DNA from 3 places in the Cupriavidus sp. 2TAF22 genome. Region 1 is predicted to be linked to each of the others. Evidence: predicted binding sites of a transcription regulator. Region 1 holds the regulator's gene; each other region holds the start of a gene.
What was found. The regulator sigma-54, encoded in region 1, starts transcription at its own class of promoters, with help from an activator protein. The targets are predictions, from matches to a motif close to TGGCANGNAANCTGCTTT.

Region 1 (4,982 bases):
CGCGCCAAGGTCATCTGAGGGCGGCCACAGCATATGCGGGATCTCCTGTCCTCCGTGAGCCGGCTCGGAATGCGGCTGCTGCCACTGCTGCTGATGGCGCTGGTGGCGGGCAGCACTTTCTGGCTGGTGCAGGTCAACTCGCCGCGCGAAGCCGCCACCGGCCCGGTCGGCAAGAAGCACGAGCCGGATTACTACATGATCCATTTTTCCGCCACGGAGCTTGCCGAGGACGGAAACACCAAGATGCGCTTCACCGGCGACAAGATGACCCACTTCGAGGACGACCAGACCTACGAAGTGACGCGCCCGGCCATGCGCGCCTATGAGATTGACCGCCCGCCGGTGACCGGCCACTCCGACCGCGGCACCATGAATGCCGAGGGCTCGGTGGTGGACCTGTTCGGCAACGCGCTGATCGTGCGCGCGCAGGGGCCCGATCCCGCCAAGGATCCGCAGATGACCGCTGCGTCCGAGTACTTCCAGGTGCTGGTCAACGACGACATCGTCAAGACCGACAAGGCCGTCAAGCTCACGCGCGGCCCGTCGGTGATGACCGCCAACGGCCTGATCTTCAACAACGTCACCCGCGAAGTACAATTGCTGGGTAACGTACACGGCACCATCATTACGGGGCCGCCGGCCAGCGCCGCGAAGCAGCCCTGACGAAGCCTGACGCGCCGCGCCCGGAAACAGCCAAGAAACGAAGCCGCCCGCGGGCCAGAGCCGCCCGCGCCAACCGCCACCACGCCAATATGAATCCATTCCTGACGACATCGTCCTGTCGCCGTCGCAGCACGGCTGCCCTGCTGACGCTGGCAGCCATGCTCGGCCTTGCGCTGGCCGCGCCCGCCCGCGCCGAGAAGGCCGACCGCGACAAGCCACTGGTGCTGGAGGCGGACAATGCCAGCTACGACGACGTCAAGCAGGTGTACGTACTGACCGGCAACGTGGTGCTGACCAAGGGCACCATGGTGCTGAAGTCCGATGCGGCCGAAGTGCGCACCGACCCCGAGGGCTACCAGTACGCCGTGGCCACCTCGAAGGCAGGCAAGCAGGCCTATATCCGCCAGAAGCGCGACAACGTCGACGAATACATCGACGGCTGGGGCGACCGCATCGAGTCCGACGGCAAGCAGGAAATCTCCAAGCTGATCGGCCGCGCCCGCATGGCGCGCCTGGCCGGCGCCAAGCTGGTCGACGAGATCCGCGGTGCCGTGATCACCTACGACAGCCGCAACGAGTTCTACACGGCCACCGGCGGCGCCGAGAACGCCACGGCAGGCAGCCCGTCCGGACGCGTGCGCGCGGTGCTCTCGCCGCGCCAGGAGCAGCCCGCCAGCGGCGCCGCCGCCAGTCCGCTGCCGCTCAAGCCGGCCCCTGCCCCCGCCAACCCCTGACGCCGGCGCGCAGCAGCGCCGCCCGATCCACGGATTCAGCCTTCATGACCGCTACCCAAACCGAACCGTCCCAGCCCAACGTCCTGACCGAGAGCAGCACCCTGGTCGTGCGCCACCTGAAGAAGCGCTACGGCTCGCGCACGGTGGTCAAGGACGTGTCGCTCGACGTGAAGAGCGGCGAGGTGGTCGGGCTGCTGGGTCCCAACGGCGCGGGCAAGACCACTTCGTTCTACATGATCGTCGGGCTGGTGGCGCTGGACGAAGGCGACATCGTGCTCGACGACAAGCACATCAGCGGCCTCGCCATCCACGAGCGCGCGCGCATGGGCCTGTCCTACCTGCCGCAGGAAGCCTCGGTGTTCCGCAAGCTCAACGTGCAGGAGAACATCCGCGCCGTGCTCGAGTTGCAGGTGCACGACGGCAAGCCGCTGTCCAAGGCGGATATCGAGCGACGCCTGGACTCGCTGCTCGACGACCTGCAGATCGCCCACCTGCGCGAGAATCCGGCGCTGTCGCTGTCCGGTGGCGAGCGCCGCCGCGTGGAAATCGCCCGTGCGCTGGCTTCCGCGCCGCGCTTCATCCTGCTCGACGAACCGTTCGCCGGCGTGGACCCGATCGCGGTGGGCGAAATCCAGCGCATCGTCAGCTTCCTCAAGGCACGCAACATCGGCGTGCTCATCACGGACCACAACGTGCGCGAGACGCTTGGCATCTGCGACCACGCGTATATCATCAGCGAAGGCACCGTGCTGGCGTCAGGCCAGCCCGAAGACATCATTGCCAACGAATCGGTGCGCAAGGTCTACCTGGGCGAGAACTTCCGCATGTAACGCGGGGCGCGGCCTACTGCCGCGCAGCCGGGATATTCGCGGCCAGGCGGCGTTCATGTCGCCTTTCATCCTGCAAACGATCACGGCGGCATCAGCGATAGCAATTTCCGTTCCAACGGCATGGAAGTTGCGCATAAAATAGGTCGCATGAAACCGTCGCTACAGCTCCGCCTCTCGCAGCATCTCGCGCTTACGCCGCAACTCCAGCAGTCGATCCGGCTGCTGCAACTGTCCACGCTCGAACTGCAGCAGGAAGTTGAGCAAGCGCTCACCGAGAACCCCCTGCTCGAACGCGAAAACGACTGGATCGAAAGCCCGCTGCGCGTGGGTGCCGATGGCTCCGTCAACCTGCAGAGCGCGCCCGCGCCTGCGCCCGCCGATGGCCAGGGCACCAGCGAGAACCGCCCCGACGGCGCCGCCGATGGCGACGACAACTACGCCGACAGCGGCGAGGATTACGGCAGCGACTGGAGCCTCGACGACTTTGCCCGCCGCCCGCAGGGCGACGAGGACGAAAAGACGCCGATGCAGCTGCGTGACGCCGAGCCGACGCTGCGCGAGCACCTGATGGAGCAACTCGCGCCGCTGAAGATTTCCATGCGCGACAAAGGGCTCGCGATCTTCCTGGTCGAGTCGCTGGACGACGACGGATACCTTAGCGCTTCGCTCGAGGAGATCTGCGCCGAACTGCCCGAGGAACTCGAGTTCGAGATCGACGAGGTACACGCCGTCCTGACCCTGCTGCAGAGCTTCGACCCGGCCGGCGTAGGTGCGCGCAACGCCGCCGAATGCCTGGCGCTGCAACTGCGCCGGCTCACCCATCCGCAGCGCGAACTGGCCCTGACCATCGTCACCAGCCACCTGGAGCTGCTCGCGGTGCGCGACTACACGCGCCTGAAGAAAGCGCTGCAGGTCGACGAGGCCGACCTCAAGGCCGCGCACGAACTGATCCGCTCGCTCGCCCCGTATCCCGGCCATGCCTATAGCCGCCCCGAGGCGGATTTCGTGGTGCCGGATGTTTTCGTGCGAAAAATGAGCGGCGGCTGGATCGCGCAACTCAATCCGGATGTGATGCCGCGGCTACGCATCAACGATATGTACGCGCAGATTTTGCGCGGTGCAAAAGGCGATTCAGGGGCTGCCGGACTGCAGCAAAAATTGCAGGAAGCACGCTGGTTGATCAAGAATATCCAGCAGCGCTTCGACACCATATTGCGCGTCGCACAAGCGATTGTCGAACGTCAAAAGAACTTCTTCACCCACGGGGAAATTGCGATGCGCCCCTTGGTTTTGCGGGAGATTGCCGATACACTGGGTCTACACGAGTCCACCATCTCTCGGGTGACAACCAATAAATACATGGCAACGCCGATGGGGACTTTCGAGCTGAAGTATTTCTTCGGCAGTCACGTATCCACAGAAACCGGCGGCGCGGCCTCTTCAACGGCAATTCGAGCGTTGATCAAGCAACTCATAGGAGCCGAAGATCCCAGGAATCCCCTGTCGGATAGCAGGATCGCCGAACTGCTCGGCGAGCAAGGCTTCGTGGTGGCGCGCCGTACCGTCGCCAAGTACCGCGAGGCGCTGAAAATCCCTGCCGTAAATCTCCGCAAGTCTTTGTAGCCGAGTTGCATCGCCTGCCTGATGCAACTCTTTCAGAAGGAGAAACGCTATGAACTTCAAGATCAGTGGACACCACTTGGACATCACGCCCCCGCTGCGTGAGTACGTGGAAACGAAACTGGAGCGTATCGTCAGGCATTTCGATCAAGTCATTGGCGTAAGTGTGCTGCTATCTGTCGACAATACAAAAGAAAAGGACCGGCGGCAGTACGCGGAAATCAATCTACATCTCAAGGGCAAGGACATCTTTGTCGAAGCGCATCACGAAGACCTGTATGCCGCTATCGACGCGCTAGTCGACAAGCTCGACCGGCAGGTGATTCGCCACAAGGATCGCGTGCAAAGCCACGACCGCGAAGCGGTCAAGTATCAATTGGCCGCAGCGCAGATGCAGCAATGACCGTGCCTGGCGGCCCACCTAGGGGGCCGTCGGTGTCAGTCCCTTGAAACCAGAACAAGCCGCGCCCGATGCGCGGCTTTTTTGCGCGCATTTTTGTGCCGTTCTTCCGCCTTTACGGCCGGTATCGAATCACGCAAGGGGATTCCGCAAGGCCACGCTCCCGGTGTATGCTGTGCAATACATAAGCAATAGCGCGGCAATTTTTCCGTGCGCGCGGCACCGCTTCCGCGCATCGGCTATTGCAATGCACAAGGCGGGGGCGGGCCTGCTCTATAATGGCCAGACGCCCGACACCGGCATGGGATAACCGGTGAAACGAGGGCACGAGCCTTTCTATCCCCTTTGCCTGGTGCGGCCCTCTCCTGGCCACGGGCCTGCTTACTAGAAAAACCTGCGCATTCCACATGAATCGTTTGGCTAAATTGCTGCCACCCGGCAACATCAACCTCGACGTCAGCGTCACCAGCAAGAAGCGGGTGTTCGAACAGGCCGGGCTCCTCTTCGAGAACAACCATGGCGTAGCGCGCGCTACCGTGACCGACAACCTGTTCGCCCGCGAATCGCTGGGCTCGACCGGCCTCGGAGCCGGGGTTGCCATTCCGCACGGTCGCATCAAGGGCCTCAAGCAGCCCCTGGCCGCCTTCATGCGCCTGGGCGAGCCGATCCCCTTCGAGTCGCCTGACGGCAAGCCGGTGTCGCTGCTGATCTTCCTGCTCGTGCCCGAACAGGCTA
Region 2 (4,982 bases), on a different contig from region 1:
ATGTCGAGATCCAGATCGAAGGCGCTGCCGGCTGGGCCGCCAACCTGCCCACCTGGCGCATCGAGCATCACTGGCTGCTGGATATCTTCTGGGGCGGTCGCCCGATGACCGGCTATCACGCCTGGGTATTTCCCTGCGTGGCCCTGTTCTTCCATTTCCCGCTGCTGTTTGCCGGTCGCTGGAACTGGCGGGCGGAAGCCCGTGTGATCGCCTGCATCATGGTGTTCTGGATCACCGAGGATTTTCTCTGGTTCGTGCTCAATCCGGCGTATGGCGTGGCGCGCTTCGCGCCAGAATTCGTGCCCTGGCATATCCACTGGCTGGCCGGCGCGCCGACGGATTACTGGGTGTCGCTACTGGCGGCGGCCTTGCTTTTCTGGGTCTCGGGCCGGCGCGCCTGAGAGAAAATGTGTTCTTAACGACATATTACATGCGTAAATAGCCGAATAAGTGCCGTATTGATAACTATCTGGCGCCGCCGCGGATCGCCTTGGCCGCATAGGAGTAGAATCACGCTCTTGTGTACTTTGTAGCATTCTTATAACAATGAGCCCCCGTCCTTCGCGCATGGCGTGCGTTGACGCACTCAAGGCGATCAGCTCGCAACTGATCGTGCTGCACCATCTTGCCTTCTACGGCCCGATGTCCGACGTGGCCCACGTGCTGGCGCCCGATCTGCTCGACTGGTTCTCCCAATACGCGCGCATTGCCGTACAGGCCTTCCTTGTCATCAGCGGATTCCTCGCGGCGCGCAGCCTGGCGCCCGGCGGTCATCTGATGGTGCCGCATCCCTTGCTTGCGATCTGGCGGCGCTACCAGAAACTGGTGGTGCCTTATACCGCGGCCATCCTCATCGCCATTGCCGGTGCAGCCATCGCGCGCACCTGGATGCATCACGATTCGATTCCCGGCGCGCCGGGCCTGCACCAGTTCCTGGCGCATGTGCTGCTGCTGCATAACGTGCTGGATTTCGATGCGCTATCGGCCGGCGTCTGGTACGTCGCCATCGACCTGCAGCTGTTTGCCTTGCTGATCGCGGCGCTGTGGCTGGCGCGCCGGTGCGCAAGGTGGTTCGACGTGGAGGGCGCCGTGTTCGGCATGCCACTGGTGGCGGGGCTGGCGCTGGCGTCGCTGTTCTGGTTCAACCGTGATGCCGCGTGGGATGTGTGGGCGATCTATTTCTTCGGCGCCTATGGCATGGGTACGCTGGCGTTCTGGGCGTCCGAGCCGGAGCGTTCGCCGGTGGCGCTGATGGTGCTGGGCGCGGCGGTGCTGGCCGCGCTGATCGTGGACTTCCGCCTGCGTATCGCAGTGGCCCTTGCGGTGGCCTTGCTGCTGGGCATGGCGCGTCGTGGCGGCTGGCTGGAGCACTGGCCGCGCGCCAATGTGCTGGCGTTCTTCGGCCGCATTTCCTACTCGGTTTTCCTGGTGCACTTCCCGGTGTGCCTGGTAGTCAACGCCGTGGTATCCCATCTTGCGCCGCACCAGCCCGTGCTCAATGCACTTGGCATGGTTGCCGCGTGGGTGCTGAGCAACGCGGCCGGCGCGCTGTTCTACCGTTATGTGGAGAGCGGGACGCCGCTGCGGGCCCTGCGCCAGGCGGTGTGGCCGGCCCGCGCCGAAGCGCCGCGGCGCCAGCCTGCCGGGCGGCAGCAGTCGACCTGAGCGGCCCGCCGGTTTTCCGGCGCATCGCAAGCAGACGCATGCCAACTGCGGCGCCAGGCCTGAACAGCCTGGCGCCGCTTTCACTTGGTGCCTGTGCACCGCGATCCGGCAGCGTGCGGGCATGCCACCGCACGGCTGCGGTGCGCCTGGTCAAGGTGCGGCATTGTTGGCCGCGCAACACAGGGTAAAAACGAGCATTGGGATATGGCATGAAGGTTGCCTACTATGAAACTGTAAACCTGACCGTTTGGTCAGGATTCCTGTTCCGAGGCTGCCATGTCCGATCATATCGTCCTGACCTCGCACGCACGCCGCGACAAGCCGGCGGAGCCCATTCACTGGGGGGCCGCCAGCGCCGCGGAGCGCGGTCCCGTGATCGCCAGCCTGACCAATCCCGACCAGCGCAACGTGATCGGCACCCACTCGGGCGCCTATGCGGTGTATCGCGCACTGGCGGTCGCCTCGGGCCGGCTGCAGCGCGATCACCGGGCTGACCTGACCGATACCGCGCCGGCCGAACCCATCGGCCCGCATCCACAGTGGGCCGACCCGGACAAGATCGTTTCCATGGATCCCTGGGGCCACCTGGTCTCCACCGCCTTTGCAGACCGGATCGCGGCGGGCATCGATATCCGGCCCTCGATTGCCGTTACCCGCGCCCATATCAATATGCCCGAACTGGCGGGCGCCATCGCGGCAGGGCGCCTGGTGCCGGACGGCCGGATCCTCCACGCCAACGGCGACGTGCGCGTGACCAAGGCCGCGATCGACCCGGTCTGGTACCTGCCGGGCCTGGCGCGGCGCTTCGATATCAAGGAAAGCGCGCTGCGCCGTGCCTTGTTCGAGCAGACCAGCGGCATGTTCCCCGAACTGGTGACGCGGGCGGACCTCAAGGTGTTCCTGCCGCCCATCGGCGGCATGACGTTGTACTTCTTCGGCGATGTCAGCCAGCTCGGCAAGCCCGAGACCAAGGTGGCCTGCCGTGTGCACGACGAATGCAACGGCTCCGACGTGTTCGGCTCCGATATCTGCACTTGCCGGCCCTATCTGGCGCATGGCATCGAGGTGTGCATCGAGATGGCGCAACAGGGCGGAGTGGGCCTGGTGGTCTACAACCGCAAGGAAGGCCGCGCGCTGGGCGAAGTCACCAAGTTCCTGGTCTACAACGCTCGCAAGCGCCAGGTCGGCGGCGACCGCGCCGAGACCTATTTCGCGCGCACGGAATGCGTGGCCGGCGTGCAGGACATGCGTTTCCAGGAACTCATGCCCGACGTTTTCCACTGGCTCGGCATCAAGCGCATCGACCGCTGGGCCTCGATGAGCAATATGAAGCACGGGGCGCTGACCGCCCAGGGTATCGAGGTGGTCGAGCAGGTGGCGATCCCCGATGCGCTGATTCCGGCCGACGCCCGCGTGGAAATCGACGCCAAGGTAGCGGCTGGCTACTTCACGAGCTATACCCCGCCGGATGCGGAAGAACTTGCACTGGCAAAGGGTAGAGGACTGAACGAATGAACCAGACACCTGAAGCGGGCGTGCCGGGCGGCCCGTCCGATGCCTTCACCCAACCCGCCAGCGACGGCGGCGGCTGGGCCAGCCCGGTGCCCGCCGGGCATCCGGCCGCGGCGCTGCTGACCGGGCAGGCGGTGCGCGCGCACTGCGCCACCGTCACCGAGCACGTGGCGGCGGGCGCCTCCGAACTGTTTACCTGGCACCCGGACCGCATCGCCGCGGTGGCGGACTACGTGGCGGCCACTATCCGCCAGCGCTATCCGGACCTGAACGTGCCTTATCACAGCCGCTGGCGCCATTTCGAGAGCGGCGCGGGCGAGAAACTGGACCGCTGGCAGATCCTGTGCGAGCGCGGCGGGCTGTCCGGCGAGGCCGATCGCGAGGAGCGCGCCCGCATCGGCATCGACCTGGTGATCCCGAGCGTGCTGCTGGATGCGGGCGCGGGCCCGGACTGGCGCTATCGCGACCCGGCCAGCGATCTCTCGCTGACCCGCTCGGAAGGCCTGGGCGTGGCGAGCTTCGACCTGTTCGCGCGCGGCGGATTCTCCGCCCAACCCGGCCAGCCGTTGCGCGCCGATGCCGAACGCCTGATGCGTATCGACGCCTCTTCCATCGCCACCGCGTTCCAGGTGGCGCAGCACAATCCGCTGGTCGGCCTGGAAGGCCGGGCCGGGCTGCTGCGCCGGCTCGGCGAGGTGGCGCAGGCCACGCCGGCCGTGTTCGGCACGCCGGCGCGACTTGGCAACCTGTACGACTACCTCAAGGCGAGTGCCGTCGACGGTCACATCGAGGCCGGCTTCGTGCTGAGCACGCTGCTGGTGGCGCTGGGTCCGGTATGGCCGGGGCGCGTCATGCTGGAGGGCGTCTCGCTGGGCGACTGCTGGCATCACCCGGCCTGCGCCGACGGCCTGGTGCCGTTCCACAAGCTCACGCAGTGGCTGACGTACTCGTTGCTCGAACCGCTGGAGGACGCCGGGCTGACCGTCACCGGGCTGGAAGCGCTCACCGGCCTGCCCGAATACCGCAACGGCGGCCTGCTGTTCGATTTCGAGCTGATGGTGCCGCGCGACCCGGCCTTCGCCTCGGTGACGCACACGGTGGACGAGCCGGTCATCGTGGAATGGCGCGCGCTCACGGTCACCGGCCTGGACCTGGTGGCCGCCTCGGTGCGCGAGGCGCTCGGGCTGTCAGCCGCCGATTTTCCGCTGGCGCGCGTGCTCGAAGGCGGCACCTGGGCGGCGGGGCGCCGCATTGCCGCCAAGCGCAGGCCCGGCGGCCCGCCGCCTTTCGCCATCGACAGCGACGGCACGGTGTTCTAGCCTGCGCGCCGCGCGCCCTCCAGGGGGCGCGCGGCGGTACCCCTTTGCGATTCGCCTCCCGAGGAGCGCAACATGACCGATCTTTCCGCTGTACCGCCTGTCACGCCATCGGTGATGGTGGTGGACCATCCGCTTGTGCAGCACAAGGTCACGCTGGTCCGCAGCGAAGACACCACCACGGACAATTTCCGCCGGCTGGTCCGCGAGATCAGCCAGTTGCTGACCTACGAAGCCACGCGCGACCTGGCGATGGAGACCATCGCCATCAAGACCCCGATCGCGCCGATGGAGTCGCCGGTGCTGTCGGGCAAGAAGCTGTGCCTGGTGTCCATCCTGCGGGCCGGCAACGGTTTCCTTGACGGCATGCTGGACCTGCTGCCGGCCGCGCGCGTGGGCCATATCGGCCTGTACCGCGATCCGGAGACGCTGGAGCCGATCGAGTACTACTTCAAGATGCCGGAGGATATCCGCGAGCGGCTGGTGATC
Region 3 (4,982 bases), on a different contig from region 1:
CGAGTTCTCAGGCACCTCGCCTTCGAAGCCGTACAGGTTCTTGTGCTCGCAGAAGATCACCGGGTCGTTGTCGCGGATGGCCTGGATCAGCAAACCCTTGGTGTCGTACGGCGTGGACGGGCACACCACCTTGAGCCCGGGGATATGCGTAAACAGCGGCGTGAGCATCTGGCTGTGCTGGGCCGCCGCGCGGAAGCCCGCGCCCACCATGGCGCGGATCACCACCGGGGTCTCGGCCTTGCCGCCGAACATATAGCGGAACTTGGCCGCCTGGTTGAAGATCTGGTCGAAGCACACACCCATGAAGTCGATGAACATCAACTCCGCGATCGGGCGCATGCCGCAGGCCGCCGCGCCGATGGCCGCGCCCACGTAGGCGGACTCGGACAGCGGCGTGTCCAGCAGGCGGTCGCCGTGCTTGGCGTAGAGGCCCTTGGTGACGCCGAGCACGCCGCCCCAGGCGTCTTTCTCGCCGTCCGCGCCGGCGCCGCCGACGATATCCTCGCCGAGCATGATCACGCTCGGGTCACGGGTCATTTCCTGGTCGATCGCCTCGTTGATCGCCAGCTTCATGCTGAGTTTGCGGGACATGGTTTGGTCTCCTGTTCGTGCTGTTCGTGCTGTTCGTGCTGTTCGTGCTGTTCGTGCGGTCCGGTCTGCGGTGCGCCGCGCTCAGTAGCTGACGTACACGTCGGTCAGCAGGTCGGCGGCGGTCGGGAACGGCGCGGCCTTGGCCTGCTGCACCGCGTCTTCGATCAGCGCGGCGACCTGTTCGTCGATGGCCTTGAGCTCCTCCGGCGCGAGCACGCCGGCCTGGGTCACGGTGGCGGAGAACTTCTTCAGGCAGTCCTTGTTGGCGCGGATGTCGTCGAGCTCGCCGCTGGCGCGGTAGGTCTGCGCATCGCCTTCGAAATGGCCGTAGAAGCGCACCATCTTGCATTCGAGCAGGGCCGGGCCGCCGCCTTCGCGGGCGCGCTTGATGACTTCGCCGGCAGCCTCGTGCACGGCGAAGAAATCGGTGCCATCCACGGTCACGCCGGGAATGCCGAAGCCGGCGGCGCGGTCCACATAGCTGTCCACCGCGGTGCCATAGTCGCGCGCGGTCGATTCGGCATAGCCGTTGTTCTCAATCACGAAGATGACCGGCAGGTTCCATACGGCGGCCAGGTTCAGGCTCTCCAGGAAGGTGCCCTGGTTGGAGGCGCCGTCGCCGGCGAAGGTGATGCCGATCTCGCCCTTGCCGCGGAACTTGGCCGCCAGCGCGGCGCCGCAGATCAGCGGCGCGCCCGCGCCGAGGATGCCGTTGGCGCCCATCATGCCCTTGGACAGGTCGGCGATATGCATGGAGCCGCCCTTGCCGTTGCACGAGCCGCCCTTGCGCCCGTAGATCTCCTTCATCATCGCCACCGGGTCCACGCCCTTGGCGATGCAGTGGCCGTGGCCGCGGTGCGTGCTGGCGATGCGGTCGCCGTCGCCGAGGTGATGCAGGATGCCAACGCCGGCGGCTTCCTCGCCGGCATAGAGGTGGACGAAGCCGGGGATGTCGCCGCGGCCGAAGTCCACGTGCAGGCGCTCCTCGAAATCGCGGATGGTGCGCATGCGGCGGTAGACGGCGAGCAGGTCTTCCTTGCCGAGGGGCAGCGTGTTCTGGCTGCTTGAGGTTGTCGTCATGTCTGTCTCCTTCACGGTTTTTGCAGTGGCGGTATGTGAGCGGGGTTACGACTGAGGGTGCGGATGCGGGTGCGGGTACGGCTGCGAGACTGGCCGGGACGCCAGGGGCGGCGCCGCATGCGAAGGCGGCGCCTGCGCGCTCGGCGCGCGGCCGCCGCGCATCAGCCCGGCGGCGGCGGCGTAGCGCATGCAGGCCGCCACGTCGATGCTGAGGAAGGCGCGCTCGCGCAGCGTCACGGTGACTTCGTCTTGCTCGCCGAACACCAGCTCGCGCTCGCCGTCCAGCGCGACGACGCCGCTGCGCTGGCGCACGCGGTGCGGCACGCCGTCGGTCAGGCGCTCCCAGCCTGCGATGGGCACCGCGCTGAGCAAGCCAGGCGCGATCGGCGCGCGCAGTTCGAAGCGGCCTGCGCCTGCAGCCGCCAGCTCAATGGCCAGCCCGCCGGATTCGTGCCGGCCCACCGGGTCGAGCAGGCCGCCGATGGCGGACAGGCCGATGGCCTGCGGATCGGCGAAGGCGAGGTACACGGCGCCCAGCGTCTCGGTCTTCCACAGGGCGCGCGCGCCGATGAAGTGCTCGTGGGAGATGACCGCATCCACCAGCGCAATATCGCGGCGCACCTCGTTCGTGCCGGCGATGCAGATGTCCAGCCGCTTGTTGCCGGCCAGCGAGTGCGCCGCCGGAATGCGCCCGCTGGCGAACAGGCCGGTGGCGAGCCCGGTGATGGTGGCCTCGCGCATTTCGGGATAGGCGTTGTTGGTGCCGGTGGAGATGCCGGCGATCGGCACGTCGCCGCATTCGCGCACCACGGCGCGGTGGGTGCCGTCGCCGCCGAGCACGATGATGGCGGACACCCCCGCTTCGCGCAGCATGCGCGCGGCCAGGAAGGTGTCGTCCACGCGGGCGGTGACCGGCATGTCGAGGTACTCCACCCCGGGCAGCGCGGCGTCCGGCCCCTGGCGACGCGCGAGGTGCCGCGCCAGCAGCACGCGCATGCCCTCGCGGTCCGGCATCATCAGCACGCGACCCACGCCGCAGGCGGCCAGCGCGGCCAGCAGGCGCAGCACGATATTGACGCGGTCGGCCAGTTGCAGCGTGTTGGCGTTGGCGATCACGCGGCGGATATCGCGCGCCGAGACCGGATTGGCGATGATGCCCACCAGGGGCCGTTCGGCCAGCGTCTGCTCACCCATGCGTGTCTCCTGCCGTCTTGTCTTGTGACAGGCATATCGCAATGGGCGTGCCACCCACCGGACACGCGCGCAGGGCAGGAAAAGCGCGGGATTACCCGCAGGAAAAAGGGCCTTTGGCCGGGCGTGGCGGCGCACCGCGTGACAGGTGTCACAGCATCAGGTGTACGGCCGCTGGACAGGTGTCGCGCGGCGCGGGGCCAAGCGCGTCGCCGCGCTCAGTCGTGCGCCGCGTCGCGCTGGTTGGGGGACGCGATGCCGTAGCGCGCCATGCGCCGGTACAGCGTCATGCGGCTCACGCCGATCTGGCGTGCCACCGCGCTGAGGTTCCAGCCGGCGGCGCGCAGATATTGCATCAGCAACATGGCTTCGGGCGGCAGCTGGTGCGGGTCGAAGCCGGGTGCCGGCACCGTGAGCGGGACCGGGATCGTCTGCGCCATGGTGGCGGCCGGCGCCGCCGGCGCGGCCGCCGTGGCAAGCAGGCCTTGCTGGCGCGCCGCCGCGCCAATGCCTTCGGGCAGGTCTTCCACCTCGATATGTCCGTCGGTGCAGATCGCGCGCGCATACTCGAGCGCGTTGCGCAGTTCGCGCAGGTTGCCGGGCCAGGCATGCGCGTGCAGGCGCGCGCGCGCCGCCGGCGACAGGCTGACGGTGCCGATGCCAGTGCCAGTGCCAGTGCCAGTGCCAGTGCCAGTGCCAAGCATCTTGCCGATCAGCCAGTCGAGGTCCGAGCGCTCGCGCAGCGGCGGCAGCATCAGGCGGGCGCCGTTGAGCCGGTAGTAGAGGTCTTCGCGGAAGCGGCCGCTGCTCACCAGCTGGTCCAGCGGATGGTGGGTGGCGGAGATCACGCGCACATTGACCGGCACCGGCCGCGCCGCGCCGATGGCCAGCACCTCGCCTTCGGCCAGCACGCGCAGCAGGCGCGATTGCAGCTCGCGCGGCATGTCGCCGATCTCGTCGAGGAACAGGGTGCCGCCGTCCGCTTCCTGGATGAGGCCGCGCTTGGGCCGCGAGCCGGCGCCGGAGAAGCTGTTGGGCAGGTGGCCGAACAGCTCGCTCTCGATCAGCGATTCGGGGATCGCCGCGCAGTTCACCGCCACGAAGGGCCCCTGGCGGCGTCCGCTGGACTGGTGCAGCGCCTTGGCGAGATATTCCTTGCCGCTGCCGGTCTCGCCGTTGATCAGCAGGTTGATCGGGGAGTCGACCAGCTTGGCGGCGCGCAGCAATTGCTGCTGCAGCGCGTCATCGCCGCCGCACAGGGCCGCCAGCGGCGCTTGCAGCGGCGCGCTGCGCACGGCGGCGGCCGGCTGCCAGCGCAGCGCCGGCGGCATCACGCTCAGGTAGAGCCGCGTGCCGCTGCGCGACAGGGCCAGCGCGCGCTGCTCGCTCGGGCGCGAATGCACGAAGCGGCCCAGTTCGTCGAGGCGCGCGTCGAACAGCGCCTCGAAGGCCATGCCAAGCAGGGGCGCCCCGCCCAAGCCGGGTTCGGCCCCCAGCATCTGCTGCGCGCGGCGGTTGTGCCCGACCACGCGGCCGCCGGCGTCGAGCGCGAGCAGGTATTCCGGGTTCACGTCGACGAATTCCGGCGCGGCATTGAGCTTGAGGATCCAGTCTTCGCGATGGCTGCGCAGGAAGCTGGCGTTCTCGATATGGCTGGCGTAGATGCGCACCATCTGCAGCGCCAGTCCCTGGCTGTCCTTGGCCTGCGGCGAGGTCAGCGCGGAGATGTCGAGGATGGCGCAGAGGCTGCCGTGCGAATCGAACAGCGGCGCGGCGGTGCAGGTCAGCGGGATATGGGTGGCGTCGAAATGGTCGGCCTGGTGCACGGTCAGCGCCTGCCCGGTGGCCAGCGCGGTGCCCACCGCGCAGGTGCCGGCGCCGGCCTCGCTCCACTGCGCGCCCAGGTACAGGCCGGCGCGGCGCAGCCGCGCATCGGCACTGGCGTCGCCGAGGTAGTCCACCGTCACGCCCTGCGCGTCGGTGAGCAGCACCACGTAGCCCATGCCGGCGACCTGGCTGTACAGCGTCTGCAGCCCGTGGCGCGCGATGCGGGCGAAATCGTCGATGCGCTGCTGGTGCTCGCGCAGGCGCGTCTGCGGCAGGATGCAGGCCTGCTGCAT

Region 2: the regulator sigma-54 is predicted to act here: its motif matches at 1,871-1,888, upstream of AB4Z48_RS19605 (GTP cyclohydrolase II).
Region 3: the regulator sigma-54 is predicted to act here: its motif matches at 2,901-2,918, upstream of AB4Z48_RS20735 (ATP-NAD kinase family protein).

Annotation. Positions count from the first base shown of each region.
Region 1 is NZ_JBFRFX010000006.1:151,081-156,062, forward strand. Features, by position in the region: gene AB4Z48_RS09690 (KpsF/GutQ family sugar-phosphate isomerase) at 1-18, shown strand, start outside; gene lptC (LPS export ABC transporter periplasmic protein LptC) at 34-663, shown strand; gene lptA (lipopolysaccharide transport periplasmic protein LptA) at 753-1,397, shown strand; gene lptB (LPS export ABC transporter ATP-binding protein) at 1,442-2,227, shown strand; gene AB4Z48_RS09710 (RNA polymerase factor sigma-54) at 2,375-3,850, shown strand; gene hpf (ribosome hibernation-promoting factor, HPF/YfiA family) at 3,900-4,250, shown strand; gene ptsN (PTS IIA-like nitrogen regulatory protein PtsN) at 4,655-4,982, shown strand, end outside.
Region 2 is NZ_JBFRFX010000015.1:47,973-52,954, reverse strand. Features, by position in the region: gene AB4Z48_RS19615 (hypothetical protein) at 1-401, shown strand, start outside; gene AB4Z48_RS19610 (acyltransferase family protein) at 547-1,665, shown strand; gene AB4Z48_RS19605 (GTP cyclohydrolase II) at 1,942-3,180, shown strand; gene AB4Z48_RS19600 (URC4/urg3 family protein) at 3,177-4,496, shown strand; gene upp (uracil phosphoribosyltransferase) at 4,569-4,982, shown strand, end outside.
Region 3 is NZ_JBFRFX010000016.1:139,847-144,828, reverse strand. Features, by position in the region: gene AB4Z48_RS20745 (alpha-ketoacid dehydrogenase subunit beta) at 1-591, opposite strand, end outside; gene AB4Z48_RS20740 (thiamine pyrophosphate-dependent dehydrogenase E1 component subunit alpha) at 673-1,671, opposite strand; gene AB4Z48_RS20735 (ATP-NAD kinase family protein) at 1,717-2,865, opposite strand; gene AB4Z48_RS20730 (sigma-54-dependent Fis family transcriptional regulator) at 3,081-4,982, opposite strand, start outside.